Regions from separate parts of the Pseudomonas sp. CFBP 8770 genome, predicted to be linked through region 2. Evidence: predicted binding sites of a transcription regulator. Region 2 holds the regulator's gene; each other region holds the start of a gene.

Region 1 (3,435 bases), on a different contig from region 2:
CCACATCCATCGAGCTGAAGGCATGCTTGCCGGCACGCTTGGCGCGCACCGAAAAGATCTTTCCAGGCAGCAGCGGGCCGAAGTGCGTCTTGCACTTGGCCACGATGTCATCCATGTCGCCCAGCGGGTATTCGTCCACTTGCAGGAAATGCGCGATACCTGGCGTGCAGCGCAGGCGTTCGGTCATCTCGCGCAATACCTTGGCGTCCGTCAGCTTGGTCTGGACTTCAAGGTTGTCCCACACGCCAGTGACCATCAGCTGCGCGTCCAGGTCACGGAGCACCATGCGGATGTTCTTGGCGAGCTGGCGGATGAAGCGCTTGCGCACCGGCGGGCTCTTGATGGTGATCTCTGGAAAGACTTTTACGATAAGTTTCATGAAAACAGCGCGCGAAATGCCAGCCTGAAAAGAGGGGCGCGGATTATAGCGGAAATTGCTCAAGGTTTGACCAGTTATCGTACGAACGGGCAAACGCACCAATCTGGACCACCCAAAAAGGCCTCGCACCAAACCAGCGCACCCCTATTCAACCCGACCCTTCGTAGCAGCGGCGCACGCCGCGTCCCGCCTTCATACCTATATAATGCCGGGGACGAAGCGTGACGCGGCTCGCGCCGCTGCTGCAAGGGAATGTGTTCGAACATCCGGATAGTGAGAATCAGCGTTGCGCCCATCACGGGGCACTGGCATGCAAATTGCTCCCTTGTGAGGCAGGTTGCCTTGGCCGACTATCGGGCCCGGCATCACTCATATTTAGGGGCCCCCTTTCACAATCGGCCCCATTCCACCCCGGAGGACAACATGTCGAAGTCGGTTCAACTCATCAAAGATCATGACGTCAAGTGGATTGATCTGCGCTTCACTGATACCAAAGGCAAGCAGCAGCACGTGACCATGCCAGCGCGCGATGCTCTGGATGACGACTTCTTCGAAGTCGGCAAGATGTTCGACGGTTCCTCCATCGAAGGCTGGAAAGGCATCGAAGCCTCCGACATGATCCTGCTTCCGGACGACAGCACTGCCGTGCTGGACCCGTTCACCGAAGAGCCGACCCTGATTCTGGTCTGCGACATCATCGAACCGTCCACCATGCAGGGCTACGATCGCGACCCACGCGCCATCGCCCATCGCGCCGAGGAATACCTGAAGTCGACCGGTATCGGCGACACCGTGTTCGTCGGTCCGGAGCCTGAGTTCTTCATCTTCGACGAAGTGAAGTTCAAGTCCGACATTTCCGGCTCCATGTTCAAGATCTTCTCGGAACAGGCTTCCTGGATGACCGACCAGGACGTCGAAGGCGGCAACAAGGGCCACCGTCCAGGCGTCAAGGGCGGCTACTTCCCAGTGCCACCGGTCGACCATGACCACGAGATCCGTACCGCCATGTGCAACGCACTGGAAGAGATGGGTCAGGTCGTCGAAGTTCACCACCACGAAGTGGCGACTGCCGGCCAGAACGAAATCGGCGTCAAGTTCAACACCCTGGTCGCCAAGGCCGACGAAGTGCAGACCCTGAAGTACGTCGTGCACAACGTTGCCGACGCCTACGGCCGCACCGCTACCTTCATGCCCAAGCCACTGTACGGTGACAACGGCTCGGGCATGCACGTGCACATGTCGATCTCCAAGGATGGCAAGAACACCTTCGCTGGCGAAGGCTATGCCGGCCTGTCCGACACCGCGCTGTACTTCATCGGCGGCATCATCAAGCACGGCAAGGCGCTGAACGGCTTCACCAACCCGTCGACCAACTCCTACAAGCGTCTGGTCCCAGGTTTCGAAGCGCCGGTCATGCTCGCCTACTCGGCCCGCAACCGTTCGGCTTCCATCCGTATTCCTTACGTCAACAGCCCGAAAGGCCGTCGTATCGAAGCGCGCTTCCCAGACCCGGCGGCCAACCCGTACCTGGCTTTCGCGGCCTTGCTGATGGCTGGCCTGGACGGCATCCAGAACAAGATCCACCCCGGCGATGCCGCCGACAAGAACCTGTACGACCTGCCGCCCGAAGAGGCCAAGGAAATCCCGCAGGTTTGTGGCAGCTTGAAGGAAGCCCTGGAAGAGCTGGACAAAGGCCGTGCGTTCCTGACCAAGGGCGGCGTGTTCAGCGATGACTTCATCGATGCCTTCATCGCCCTGAAGAGCGAAGAAGAAATCAAGGTCCGTACCTTCGTACACCCACTGGAATACGACCTGTACTACAGCGTCTGATCCCTGTGATGTGACAGAAAGGCCACCCTCGGGTGGCCTTTTTTCGTTCTGCGCTCAGCGTGGCGACGCTGCACGCGACCCCTCAATTGCTCTATGCTGGCCCCATGCAAGCGCCACTCAGAGAAGTTTCCATGCGCTCACCCCTAGCCTGCCTGTTGCTGCTGTGCGCGCTGCCCGCTGCGGCGCAGATCTACAAGTACACCGACGCCGAGGGCAATACCGCCTACAGCAACCAGCCGCCCCAGGGGCGTGCCAGCCAGACGGTAGAGCTGCCGCCGCTCAACAGCGTCGAGTCGCTGCGCAAGCCGGCGCCGACCACCCTGCCGAGCACCACCGTCGAGGTGCCGCAGACCCAGTACAGTCAACTGGAACTGACCGGCCTGCCGACCGACGAAGCGCTACGGGCCAACAACGGCACCTTCGATGTCGGCGTGGCGATCGTGCCACGCCTGCGTTCGGGCGATCGCCTGCGCCTGGTACTCGACGGCGAGCCCTATGGTCAGCCAAGCAACGTGCCGCGCCTGCAACTGGTGAATGTCGATCGCGGCGAACATGGCCTGGCGGTGCAAGTGGTCGACAGCCAGGAAGCGGTCATCCAGGAAAGCGCCACCGTCACCTTTACGGTGCAGCGGGTTCACCTGCCGTGAGGTACTGGCCCCTGCTCTGGCTGGCATTGATCACCGCCTCCGCGCAAGCCGCGGTGTACACCTACGTCGACGCCAATGGCAACCGGGTCTTCACCGACCAACCGCGCAAGGGCGCCGAACGGGTGCCGATGCCTGCACGCGCCACGCCCAGCGCCCCGGCTACCGTGACGCCGCCGCGCACCAGCAAGGTGCCAGTGCCGAACAAAACCGCAGCGATGCGTTATCAGATGCTGCGCATCCTCGGCCCCCTGCCGGACACCGCCGTGCGTGAGGAAGACGGTTCCCTGATCGTGACCCTGACCAGTGAGCCGGCCTTGCAGCCGAACCATCGCTACCGCCTGCTGCTCGACGGCGAAGTGGCGCAGGCGCCGGGGCGCAGTCCGGTGTTCGCCTTGAGCAATGTCGACCGCGGCACCCACTCCCTGGCCGCCGAGATCATCGATCAGGACGACCATGTGATCGAGCGCACGCCGGCCCAGCCGGTCCACTTGCAGCGCATCTCGCTGATTCAGAAACGCCGGGTTCACCCCTGCCGAAGTGCTGATTACGGTGTACGCCCGGAATGTCCACTCAAGGACA
Region 2 (3,435 bases):
TCGATACCGCCACCTGCGGCTGCGCCAGCTCGGTATGGATCAGGGCGCGCTCGGCCAGTTCGGGCAGCAACCCGGCCGGCAGGTTGTCGATGCAATAGAAACCGTTGTCTTCGAGAACATCCAGGGCAGTGCTCTTGCCTGAGCCTGAGCGGCCACTGACGATGATCAAACGCATGGTTAATGACCGCTCTGCTCGTCCAGTACCACTTGGTACAAGGCTTGATTGCTGGGCGCCGAACGCAGTCTTTCGCGCACTTCCTTGCGATCGAGCATGCTGGCGATCTGGCGAAGCAACTCCAGGTGCGCATCGGTGGCCGCTTCGGGCACCAGAAGCACGAACAGCAGATCCACGGGCGCGCCGTCGATGGCGTCGTAGTCGATCGGGGCGCTGAGGTGGATGAGGGCGCTGACGGGGGTGTCGCACCCCTTGAGGCGACAATGCGGGATGGCAATGCCGTTGCCGAATCCGGTCGAACCCAGTTTTTCACGGGCAACGAGCGCTTCGAATACCGTTTGGGCATCCAGCGTGGGCACTTCGCGACCGATCAGCTCGGCAATGTTTTCGAGTGCTTTCTTCTTGCTGCCGCCCGGCACGTTCACGCATGAACGGCCGGGGGTCAGGATGGTTTCTAGTCGGATCATGAGTGGGGAGTGTCAGCGAGCAGTCGCGCCTTGCAGCAGACTTTGCTGTTTTTCCTTATGCTTTTTGAGTTGGCGATCCAGCTTGTCGGTAAGCAGGTCGATGGCCGCGTACATGTCGTCATGTTCGGCATTGGCGACAACCTCACCACCGGGTATGCGCAGGGTGGCTTCGATTTTCTGTTTGAGCTTCTCGACTTCCATGATCACCTGAACATTGGTGATCTTGTCGAAGTGACGTTCGAGACGCTCGAGTTTTTCCCCGATGTAGGTTCGCAGGGGTTCGGTCACATCTAGTTGGTGTCCACTGATGTTGACTTGCATACCGCTTCTCCTTATTGCCATTGCATAAAGAAGCAGGCTTGGGTGCCTGCCACTGGAACGCTGTGGCACATCGCAGGGCTACATCAACCGCTTGCGTTCGCTGGACGGCGCAATCCCTAGGGATTCGCGATACTTGGCGACCGTTCGACGGGCTACCTGGATGCCTTGTGCCTCCAGTAAACCAGCGATCTTGCTGTCACTCAACGGCTTTTTCTGATTTTCGGCCGCAACCAGTTTCTTGATGATCGCGCGGATCGCCGTGGAGGAGCATTCGCCACCTTCCGAGGTACTGACATGGCTGGAGAAAAAGTATTTCAGCTCGTATATGCCACGCGGTGTATGCATGTATTTCTGCGTGGTGACCCGTGAAATGGTCGACTCGTGCATGCCTACCGCCTCGGCGATGTCGTGCAGCACCAGAGGCTTCATGGCCTCGTCGCCATAGTCGAGGAAACCGCGCTGATGTTCGACGATCTGCGTCGCCACCTTCATCAGGGTCTCGTTGCGGCTCTGCAGGCTCTTGATGAACCAGCGCGCTTCCTGCAGCTGATTGCGCATGAAGGTGTTGTCGGCGCTGGTGTCGGCGCGCCGCACGAAGCCCGCGTACTGCGGATTGACCCGCAGGCGTGGCACGGACTCTTGATTGAGCTCGACCAGCCAGCGGTCGCTGTCCTTGCGCACGATGACATCGGGCACGACGTATTCCGGCTCGCTGGACTCGATCTGCGAGCCGGGCCGCGGGTTGAGGCTCTGCACCAGTTCGATGACCTGGCGCAGCTCGTCTTCCTTGAGCTTCATGCGGCGCATCAACTGGCTGTAGTCGCGCGAGCCGAGCATGTCGATGAAGTCGCTGACCAGGCGCTGGGCTTCGGCCAGCCAGCGGGTCTTGGGCGGCAGCTGGCGCAGTTGCAGCATCAGGCATTCGCTGAGGTTGCGGGCGCCAATGCCGGCGGGCTCGAACTGCTGGATGCGGTGAAGCACCGCTTCGATCTCATCCAGCTCGATGTCCAGTTCAGGATCGAAAGACTCGCAGATTTCCTGCAGTGTCTCGTCCAGGTAACCCTGGTTGTTGATGCAGTCGATGATGGTCACGGCGATCAGCCGATCGGTGTCGGACATGGGCGCCAGGTTCAGCTGCCACAACAGGTGCGTCTGCAGGCTCTCGCCGACCGATGTGCGCGTGGTGAAGTCCCACTCGTCGTCATCGTTGCTCGGCAGGCTGCTGGCGCTGGTCTGGTAGACGTCTTCCCAGGCGGTATCCACAGGCAGTTCGCTGGGAATGCGCTCGTTCCAGTCGCCTTCCTCGAGGTTGTCGACCGTGGGCGCGGATTCCTGGAAGCTAGGCTCCTGGATTTCCTGGGGGGGTGTCTGCTCGATCTTGTCGGCCAGCGGGTCGCTGTTGTCGAAGTCGTCGCCTTCTTCCTGGCGTTCGAGCATGGGATTGGATTCCAGCGCTTCCTGAATCTCCTGTTGGAGGTCCAGGGTCGATAGCTGGAGAAGGCGGATGGCCTGTTGCAACTGCGGTGTCATCGTCAGTTGCTGGCCCATACGTAGGACGAGCGATGGTTTCATGGCAGGAACTTAACACCTTGGTCGCCGGCGCGAAGCGCCTTCTACTACGGATACCGAAATACCCGGCTTATGTCGTAAGCAAATTATATGCCTGAAACCTGAGTGTTTGCCTAGGGCGCCATGAAAATTAATGCCCGTGGGAGGGCGCTGGCGCCCTCGGGTGTTACAAGCGGAACTCGTGGCCCAGGTAGACTTCGCGGACCAGATCGTTGGCCAGGATGGTCTGGGCATCGCCTTCGGCAATCAACTGCCCGTCGTTGACGATGTAGGCCGTTTCGCAGATGTCCAGGGTCTCGCGAACGTTGTGGTCGGTGATCAGTACGCCGATACCCTTGGTCTTGAGGTGATGGATGATCTGCTTGATGTCGCCGACCGAAATCGGATCGACACCGGCGAAGGGTTCGTCGAGCAGGATGAACTTGGGCGCGGTGGCCAGTGCCCGGGCGATCTCCACGCGGCGGCGCTCACCCCCCGAAAGGCTCATGCCCAGGTTGTCGCGGATGTGCGTGATGTGGAACTCCTGCAGCAGGCCTTCGAGTTCGGCCAGCCGGGCCGTGGCATCGAGTTCCTTGCGGGTTTCCAGAATGGCCATGATGTTGTCGGCCACCGACAGCTTGCGGAAGATCGAGGCTTCCTGCGGCAGGTAACCGATACCGGAGCGGGCGCGGCCGTGCATCGGCTGGTGGCTGACGTCCAGGTCGTCGATGAGCACGCGGCCCTGATCGGCCTGCACCAAGCCGACGATCATGTAGAAACAGGTGGTCTTGCCCGCGCCGTTGGGGCCCAGCAGGCCAACGATCTGCCCGCTCTCGATGGACAGGCTGACGTCACGGACGACTTGCCGGCTCTTGTAGCTCTTGGCCAGGTGCTGCGCTTTCAGAACTGCCATTACTGGGCCTT
Region 3 (3,435 bases), on a different contig from region 2:
GCCGTTGTTGGCGGCAGCAGGCATCGGTGTGCGCGGCAGCACCGGGGCGTAGTACGGGTCGTTGGGCTTGGCCGGCGGCGCGACGCAACCGGTCAGCAAGGCCATTCCACTCAGGGCAAGAACAATCGAGACACGACGCATGACACAGACCTCATGGTGTAGCCGGCGCACGCGGCGCCCAGGTAGCTTGGGGGTTACGGATGGACCCGGGTTACAGGTTCTGGGTCAGGTTCTGCAGCATCTGGTCGGCAGTCGAGATGACCTTGGAGTTCATCTCGTAGGCACGCTGGGTGGTGATCATGTTGACCAGCTCTTCCACGGTGCTCACGTTGGAGTTTTCCAGGGTGTTCTGCAGCACCGTGCCAGCGCCGTTCAGGCCAGGCGTTGCCACTTGCGGCGCGCCGCTGGAGGCGGTTTCCAGGAACAGGTTGCCACCGATGGCCTGCAGGCCGGCCGGGTTGATGAAGTCGGCGGTCTGCAGGTTGCCGATCACCTGCGAGGCGGCGTTGCCGGCCGTAGTGATGGACACGGTGCCGTCGGTGCCCACGGTGAAGGTCTGCGCTTCGTTGGGAACGACGATGGCAGGTTCCAGCGCCAGGCCCTGGGCGGTGACGATCTGGCCATCGGAGTTCAGGTGGAAGGTACCGTCACGGGTGTAGGAAACGGTGCCATCAGGCTGCATTACCTGAAAGAAGCCGCGACCGTTGATGGCCATGTCCAGCGGCTGATCGGTGGTCTGCAGGCTGCCGGCGGTGAAATTCTTCTGGGTGCCGACGATGCGTACACCGGTACCGACCTGCAGGCCCGACGGCAGTTCGCTGTCCTGGGTCGACTGGGCGCCAGGCTGACGTTTGATCTGGTAGAGCAGGTCCTGGAATTCGGCGCGATCGCGCTTGAAACCCGTGGTCGACACGTTCGCCAGGTTGTTGGAAATCGTGGTCAGGTTGGTGTCCTGAGCCTGGAGGCCGGTCTTGCTGACCCATAGTGCTGGAAGCATGTGTCTTCTCCTGGAGCGCCTGGTTTACGGCGCGATCGCTACGCTGGAATTAGATTTGCAAGACCCGGGCCATGGCCTCGTCGCCTTCTTTGGCGGTGCTCATCATCTTGATGTGCAGTTCGAACTGCTTGGAGAGCGCCAGCACCGAGGTCATTTCTTCGACCGCGTTGACGTTGCTTGCCTCCAGGAAACCAGACTCGACGCGCACGGCGGCATCGGCCGGTGCCGGTTGGCCACTGGAGGTGTGGATCAGACCGTCCAGGCCCTTGGTCAGGGTTTTCACGTCCGGATTGACCAGCTTGATGCGGTCGACCTGGGCCATGACGTTGGGCGCCTGGCCCAGACCACGAATGCTGATGGTGCCGTCCATGCCGATCTCGATTTTCTCGTCGGGCGGCACGGCGATCGGGCCGCCGTTGCCCATGACCGGCAAACCATTGCCGGCGCGCAGTACGCCGAGGGCGTCGACGTTCATGCTGGCAGTGCGGACGTAGGCTTCGCCGCCGTCGGGTGTCTGTACGGCGATGAAGCCATTGCCGCCCACCGCGACGTCCAGATCCCGGCCGGTTTCCTGCAGCGCGCCGCCACTGAAATCGGTGGCCGGACGTTCGGTCAGGGCATAGGCCCGCGAAGGAAAGGTGTCGCCGAACACCGGCATGGAACGCGCCTGTTCCAGGTCACGCTTGAAGCCGGTGGTGGAAATGTTGGCCAGGTTGTTGGCATGCGCCTTCTGCGCCAGCGCGTTCTGGCTGGCACCGGTCATTGCCACATAGAGCATCTTGTCCACAGTTGTCTCCCTCGACGGGCGAATGCCGTCTACTGCTGTACTGAGAGAGGTAGAGCAATATGCGGGCCAACTTTATCCATACGGCTACAGCCCTTCTAGGACGGGGCTTGCAGCGGTGCGGCCGGAGCGGACTGAAAGCTTGACGCCGAAAAGTCGGCGCCGGATTGCCGCTAGCGGCAACGGGAGAATGGATTTACGTCACGACACCAGGGCGAGGCTCGACGGCGCCGTGTTCAACGACGGCAGCCGGCGTTGCTGAACGGCCCGGCGAAGCGACGGTAATGCGGGCCAGGGTCGACCTGACTGCACAGGTACCGCCCGCTTGCCAGGCTCTGGTAGATGTACCAGGGCGCTGGCGCCGCCACGGCCATCGCGCCGGTTGCGGCGATGGCCAGGGCTGCACAGAGGCACCGAATCACTGCCCTGCCCTCATCAGGTCATCTGGATGATGGTCTGCATCACGGTACTTTCGGTGGAAATGGTCTTGGCGTTCGCCTGGTAGTTGCTCTGCGCCTTGATCAGGTTCACCAGTTCGGCCGTAAGGTCGACGTTGGAATCCTCTAGTGCCTGCGATTGCAGGTTGCCCATGACGCCGGTATCAGGCGTGCCGATCACGGCGGTACCGGAAGCGAACGACTCTTTCCAGTTGGTGCCGCCGTTGGGCGCCAGACCCTGCATGTTGGCGAAGCTGGCCATGGCCACCTGGCCGATGACCTTGTTCTGGCCGTTGGTGAAGTTGGCGAACATGTTGCCCGTGCCGTCCACCGACAGACCGGTCAGCTCACCCGTGGCGTAGCCGTCCTGGGTCTTGGCCGAGGTGGCCGATGCCGAGTTGTATTGCGTGGTCGCCAGCATGTCCAATGCCACGCCACCGGCATTGGCCGTCGCGCCGTTGGGCGTCCAGGTGCCATCGGCGCCACGGGTGGAAGGCACCCAGCCGGCCAGGTTGAAGCTCTTGTCGGCATTGATGCCCAGGCCACCGGCCACGTCGCCCTGAGCAGGCACGATGAGGCTGCCGTCAGACTTGAAGCTCAAGGTGTTGACCAACGGCGTGGTGGCGGTCGGATCGGACGGATTGCGCCCATCGATGGTGGTGTGCATGGTCCAGCTGTTGGCCGTGGCATCCTTAACGAAGTACTGGTTCATCTGGTGGGCGTTGCCCAGGCTGTCGTACACATCGGTGTTGAACGTGTAGTTGTAGCTCTTGACGTTGCTCGGGTCGAACGGCGTGATGGTTGCCTGCGGCGCGCTGGAGTTGAGGTTGACGGTTTCGGCGATCTTCGAGGTCGCCTTGGGCTGCAGGTTCGCAGAGTCGATTTTAAGGTTGGTCAGCACGCCCGTCTGCACCACGCCGTCCTGGGCGTTGTAGCCCTGCAGGTTGTTGCCGCCCACGTCGACGACGTTGCCGTCCTTGTCGCTGTAGAAGGCACCGGCACGGGTGTAGAGCTTCTGGCCGCCATCGTTGAGCACGAAGAAACCATTGCCGTTGATCGCCAGGTCGAGGCTCTGCCCGGTCGAGGCGATGTTGCCCTGGGTGAACTGCTGCGACACGGCTGCGGTGGTCACACCACTGCCCACGCTGGTCTTGCCGGCCGTGGCGCGGATGGACGCGGCGTACTGGTCGGCGAATTCCGCGCGCGAGGATTTGAAG
Region 4 (3,435 bases), on a different contig from region 2:
GCCAGCACCAGTGCTGGGGGCGCGACCTGCTCAACCTGCCTGCCGGGGACCCCGGCTTCGCCGTGATCAAGCCTTCGGGCAGCGAGCAGACCGTGGCGATCATCAAGGGCGACCGCATTCTGGTCGAGCCCCGTGACATGGACACACGTCTGTATCGCTATCAGCTGGGCCGTGAATTCGACGCCCAGCTGATCCCCGATGCCGACGATGTGCCGCAGTTGCGGGCCAAGCTGGACTCGTTCATCCAGACCGCGACCAAGAGCCTGCTGGACAACACCGCAGGTGCGGTGGAGAGCAAGCAGGAGTAACTACCTGGTGTACTGTAAAAGGGCCTTCGGGGCCTTTTTTCATGGCCGTGCAGGCGCCGGGTTGGCACACCTCCGGCAATCCACCGTCCGGAACGAATCCCCGCCGCTGCGAGTCAACGTTGAGTGAGCGTATCAAGCAGAGTCCTGCCTGAATTCCGTCGAGGAGATGTACACCGATGAAAGAGTGGAAAATCAGCTTCGTCAACAAGGATGGCGTGCTGGACAGCATGGCTATCAGTGCTGACACCTGCCCGTCGATCGAAGAGGCGGCAACGCTCGTTCGCTCCAAGCTATACCCCGTTGCAGCCGGACTGGATGAAGTCAATCTTCCCGACAACGTTGCCTCGCCGGTTGCCAAGACCCTCAAGTCGCAGCACAGCGTGGAAATCACCGCCATCACCGAAGTCGCTTGAATTTCACCCGGTCCGGGCCATTGGCATGGGCCCGGCCTTCGCGCTACTCTGCGGGCAGGGTCCCCATGGATCCTGCTGCTCGTTTCCGCATCACGCTTCTTGTAACAGGCTCGATTCCAGGCGCCGCGTCATCGACGTTGCACCGCACCCTTTCCTTGTTCCGAGGAGGTTCTGGAAGTACTGAAAGTCTATCCGTCGTTATTGCTGAGGGAGACGATTCATGAGCACAACCTATCAAGAAGACATCAGCAGCAATGTATTGCGCCGCATGAAAGAGGGCGGCTTCGATTTCGCACGCATTCATCCCATCGAGTTCTACGCGGTCTTTCCCGATGAAGACCGGGCGCGCACGGCTGCCGGCAAGTTTCGCGGCGAGTCGCTCAACGCTCAGATCAGCGAGCGCGACGACGGTGCCTGGCACCTGGAGTTGAGCAAACTGATGTACGCCACTTACGGCGGCATTGGCGAATTCGAGCAGGATTTCGAAGCCGTCGTCGAACCGTTGGGGGGTGAAATCGAGGGCTGGGGCGTGAAGCACGAAGTCCGGCTCCCGCAGGCCTGAAACAAGGTGAACCACGGCGGCGCCGTGGTTCACCTTCCCACTCAAATTGCAGGCAAAAAAAAGCCGCTCACAGGGTGGCGGCGAAAGGGAATTCGGTGACTCGCAATGGGCGCCAAGCTTTTGCCGGCGCCGATGAAATAATTATGCGCTAACGCTGCAAGCTATTGAATTCAACTCTGTCTATGCTGGTCATAGCCTCAAGCCGCTTGAAAATTCCGCTTCGCAATGAAGCGTATGTCATCGGCGTTCGGACGTTGCCGCACAATAACGGTGCACGGTTCCCGGCAGGGAATTCCAAGCATTTGATTTCATGGCAAATATGCCGATGGCACGGGCCTTGCGAAGGCTCTTGGGTCCGGGTGACAAGGAGTACGGCATGAGCCGCACCTATTATGATGAGATGTACGATGCCGATGGCCAAGTTCGCCCGCATTACCGGGAGTTCGCCCGTTGGTTGGCCGATACGCCGCAGGAATTGCTTGCCCAGCGTCGACGCGAGGCCGATTTGTTGTTTCATCGAGCCGGCATCACCTTCACCTTGTACGGCGACGAGCAGGGCACCGAACGGCTGATTCCCTTCGACACCATTCCACGCAGCATTCCTACCAGCGAATGGCGCATCGTGGAGCGTGGCTGTATCCAGCGCGTCAAGGCGCTGAACACGTTCCTCGCCGACCTGTATCACGACCAGCGCATCATCAAGGCCGGGATCATCCCTGCCGAGCAGGTGCTGGCGAACGAGCAGTATCAGTTGGCAATGCAGGGTCTGGACTTGCACCGCGACATCTATTCGCACATCTCCGGGGTCGACTTGGTGCGCGACGGTGACGGTTCCTACTACGTGCTGGAAGACAACCTGCGCACGCCCAGTGGCGTGAGCTACATGCTCGAAGACCGCAAGATGATGATGCGGCTGTTTCCCGAGCTGTTCGCCGCGCAGCGCATCGCTCCCGTGGATCACTACCCCAATCTGCTGCTCGATACCCTGAAAAGCTCCAGCGCGATCGACAATCCCAGCGTCGTGGTGCTGACGCCGGGGCGGTTCAACAGTGCGTTCTTCGAACACGCCTTCCTGGCGCGCGAAATGGGCGTGGAGCTGGTGGAAGGCGCGGACCTGTTCGTGCGTGACGATAAAGTGTTCATGCGCACCACCGACGGGCCCAAGCCGGTGGACGTGATCTATCGACGGCTGGACGACGCATTTCTCGATCCCTTGGCCTTCAACCCCGATTCCATGCTCGGCGTTCCCGGCCTGCTGGCCGCGTATCGCTCCGGAAACGTGGTATTGGCCAATGCCATCGGCACCGGTGTGGCCGACGACAAGTCGGTCTACCCCTTCGTTACCGACATGATCCGCTTCTACCTGGATGAAGAACCCATCCTCAAGAACGTGCCGACCTGGCAATGCCGCAAGCCTTCGGAACTGTCCCATGTGCTGGCCAACCTGCCCGATCTGGTGGTCAAGGAAACCCAGGGCTCGGGTGGCTACGGCATGCTGGTAGGCCCTTGCGCGAGTGCCGCAGAAATCGAAAACTTCCGGGCGCGCCTCAAGGCCCGACCTCATGCCTACATCGCCCAACCTACGTTGTCGCTGTCGACCTGCCCGACCTTCGTCGAGAACGGCATCGCACCGCGCCACATCGACCTTCGACCCTTCGTCCTGGCTGGCCGAGAAACCCGCGTGGTACCTGGCGGGTTGACCCGCGTGGCCTTGCGTGAAGGCTCGCTGGTGGTGAATTCGTCGCAGGGCGGCGGGACCAAAGACACCTGGGTGGTCGAGGATTAAGGATGCCTGCCAATGCTAAGTAGAACTGCCTCTGATCTGTATTGGATGTCGCGCTATCTGGAGCGCGTCGAAAACCTGGCGCGCATGCTCGATGTCAGCTATTCACTGTCGTTGATGCCACAGGATGGCCGCGGCGACGGCCTTGACGAAATCGCCATGCCGCTGTTGATCACCGGCACCCTGGAAGACTACCTGGAGCGCCACGGCCAGCTGCATGCCGAGCGCCTGCTGCATTTCTTCGCCCTGGATCCGGCCAATCCAGCCAGCATCTACAGCTGCCTGGGTGCGGCACGGGCCAGCGCCCATGCGGTGCGCGGCCGCATCACTGCCGACATGTGGGAGAACATCAACTCCACCTGGCTGGAG

Evidence for each region. Region 2 encodes sigma-54, which starts transcription at its own class of promoters, with help from an activator protein. Its sites were predicted from a motif close to ANTGGCATNNANNTTGCTNT; they were not measured.
Region 1: a site for sigma-54 is predicted at 684-703, ahead of glnA (glutamate--ammonia ligase). Genes of this name have one in related genera too.
Region 3: a site for sigma-54 is predicted at 1,836-1,855, ahead of IFT98_RS06845 (flagellar basal body rod protein FlgF). Genes of this name have one in related genera too.
Region 4: a site for sigma-54 is predicted at 1,608-1,627, ahead of IFT98_RS05700 (circularly permuted type 2 ATP-grasp protein). Genes of this name have one in related genera too.

Annotation. Positions count from the first base shown of each region.
Region 1 is NZ_JACYUL010000003.1:234,668-238,102, reverse strand. Features, by position in the region: gene thiI (tRNA uracil 4-sulfurtransferase ThiI) at 1-379, opposite strand, end outside; gene glnA (glutamate--ammonia ligase) at 803-2,209, shown strand; gene IFT98_RS08405 (DUF4124 domain-containing protein) at 2,341-2,856, shown strand; gene IFT98_RS08400 (DUF4124 domain-containing protein) at 2,853-3,435, shown strand, end outside.
Region 2 is NZ_JACYUL010000007.1:189,440-192,874, reverse strand. Features, by position in the region: gene rapZ (RNase adapter RapZ) at 1-175, opposite strand, end outside; gene ptsN (PTS IIA-like nitrogen regulatory protein PtsN) at 178-642, opposite strand; gene hpf (ribosome hibernation-promoting factor, HPF/YfiA family) at 655-963, opposite strand; gene IFT98_RS17035 (RNA polymerase factor sigma-54) at 1,042-2,535, opposite strand; gene lptB (LPS export ABC transporter ATP-binding protein) at 2,699-3,424, opposite strand; gene lptA (lipopolysaccharide transport periplasmic protein LptA) at 3,424-3,435, opposite strand, start outside.
Region 3 is NZ_JACYUL010000002.1:447,832-451,266, reverse strand. Features, by position in the region: gene flgH (flagellar basal body L-ring protein FlgH) at 1-141, opposite strand, end outside; gene flgG (flagellar basal-body rod protein FlgG) at 212-997, opposite strand; gene IFT98_RS06845 (flagellar basal body rod protein FlgF) at 1,047-1,784, opposite strand; gene IFT98_RS06840 (hypothetical protein) at 2,018-2,203, opposite strand; gene flgE (flagellar hook protein FlgE) at 2,217-3,435, opposite strand, start outside.
Region 4 is NZ_JACYUL010000002.1:187,701-191,135, forward strand. Features, by position in the region: gene IFT98_RS05685 (LTA synthase family protein) at 1-308, shown strand, start outside; gene IFT98_RS05690 (hypothetical protein) at 485-721, shown strand; gene IFT98_RS05695 (ribonuclease E inhibitor RraB) at 942-1,283, shown strand; gene IFT98_RS05700 (circularly permuted type 2 ATP-grasp protein) at 1,660-3,069, shown strand; gene IFT98_RS05705 (alpha-E domain-containing protein) at 3,082-3,435, shown strand, end outside.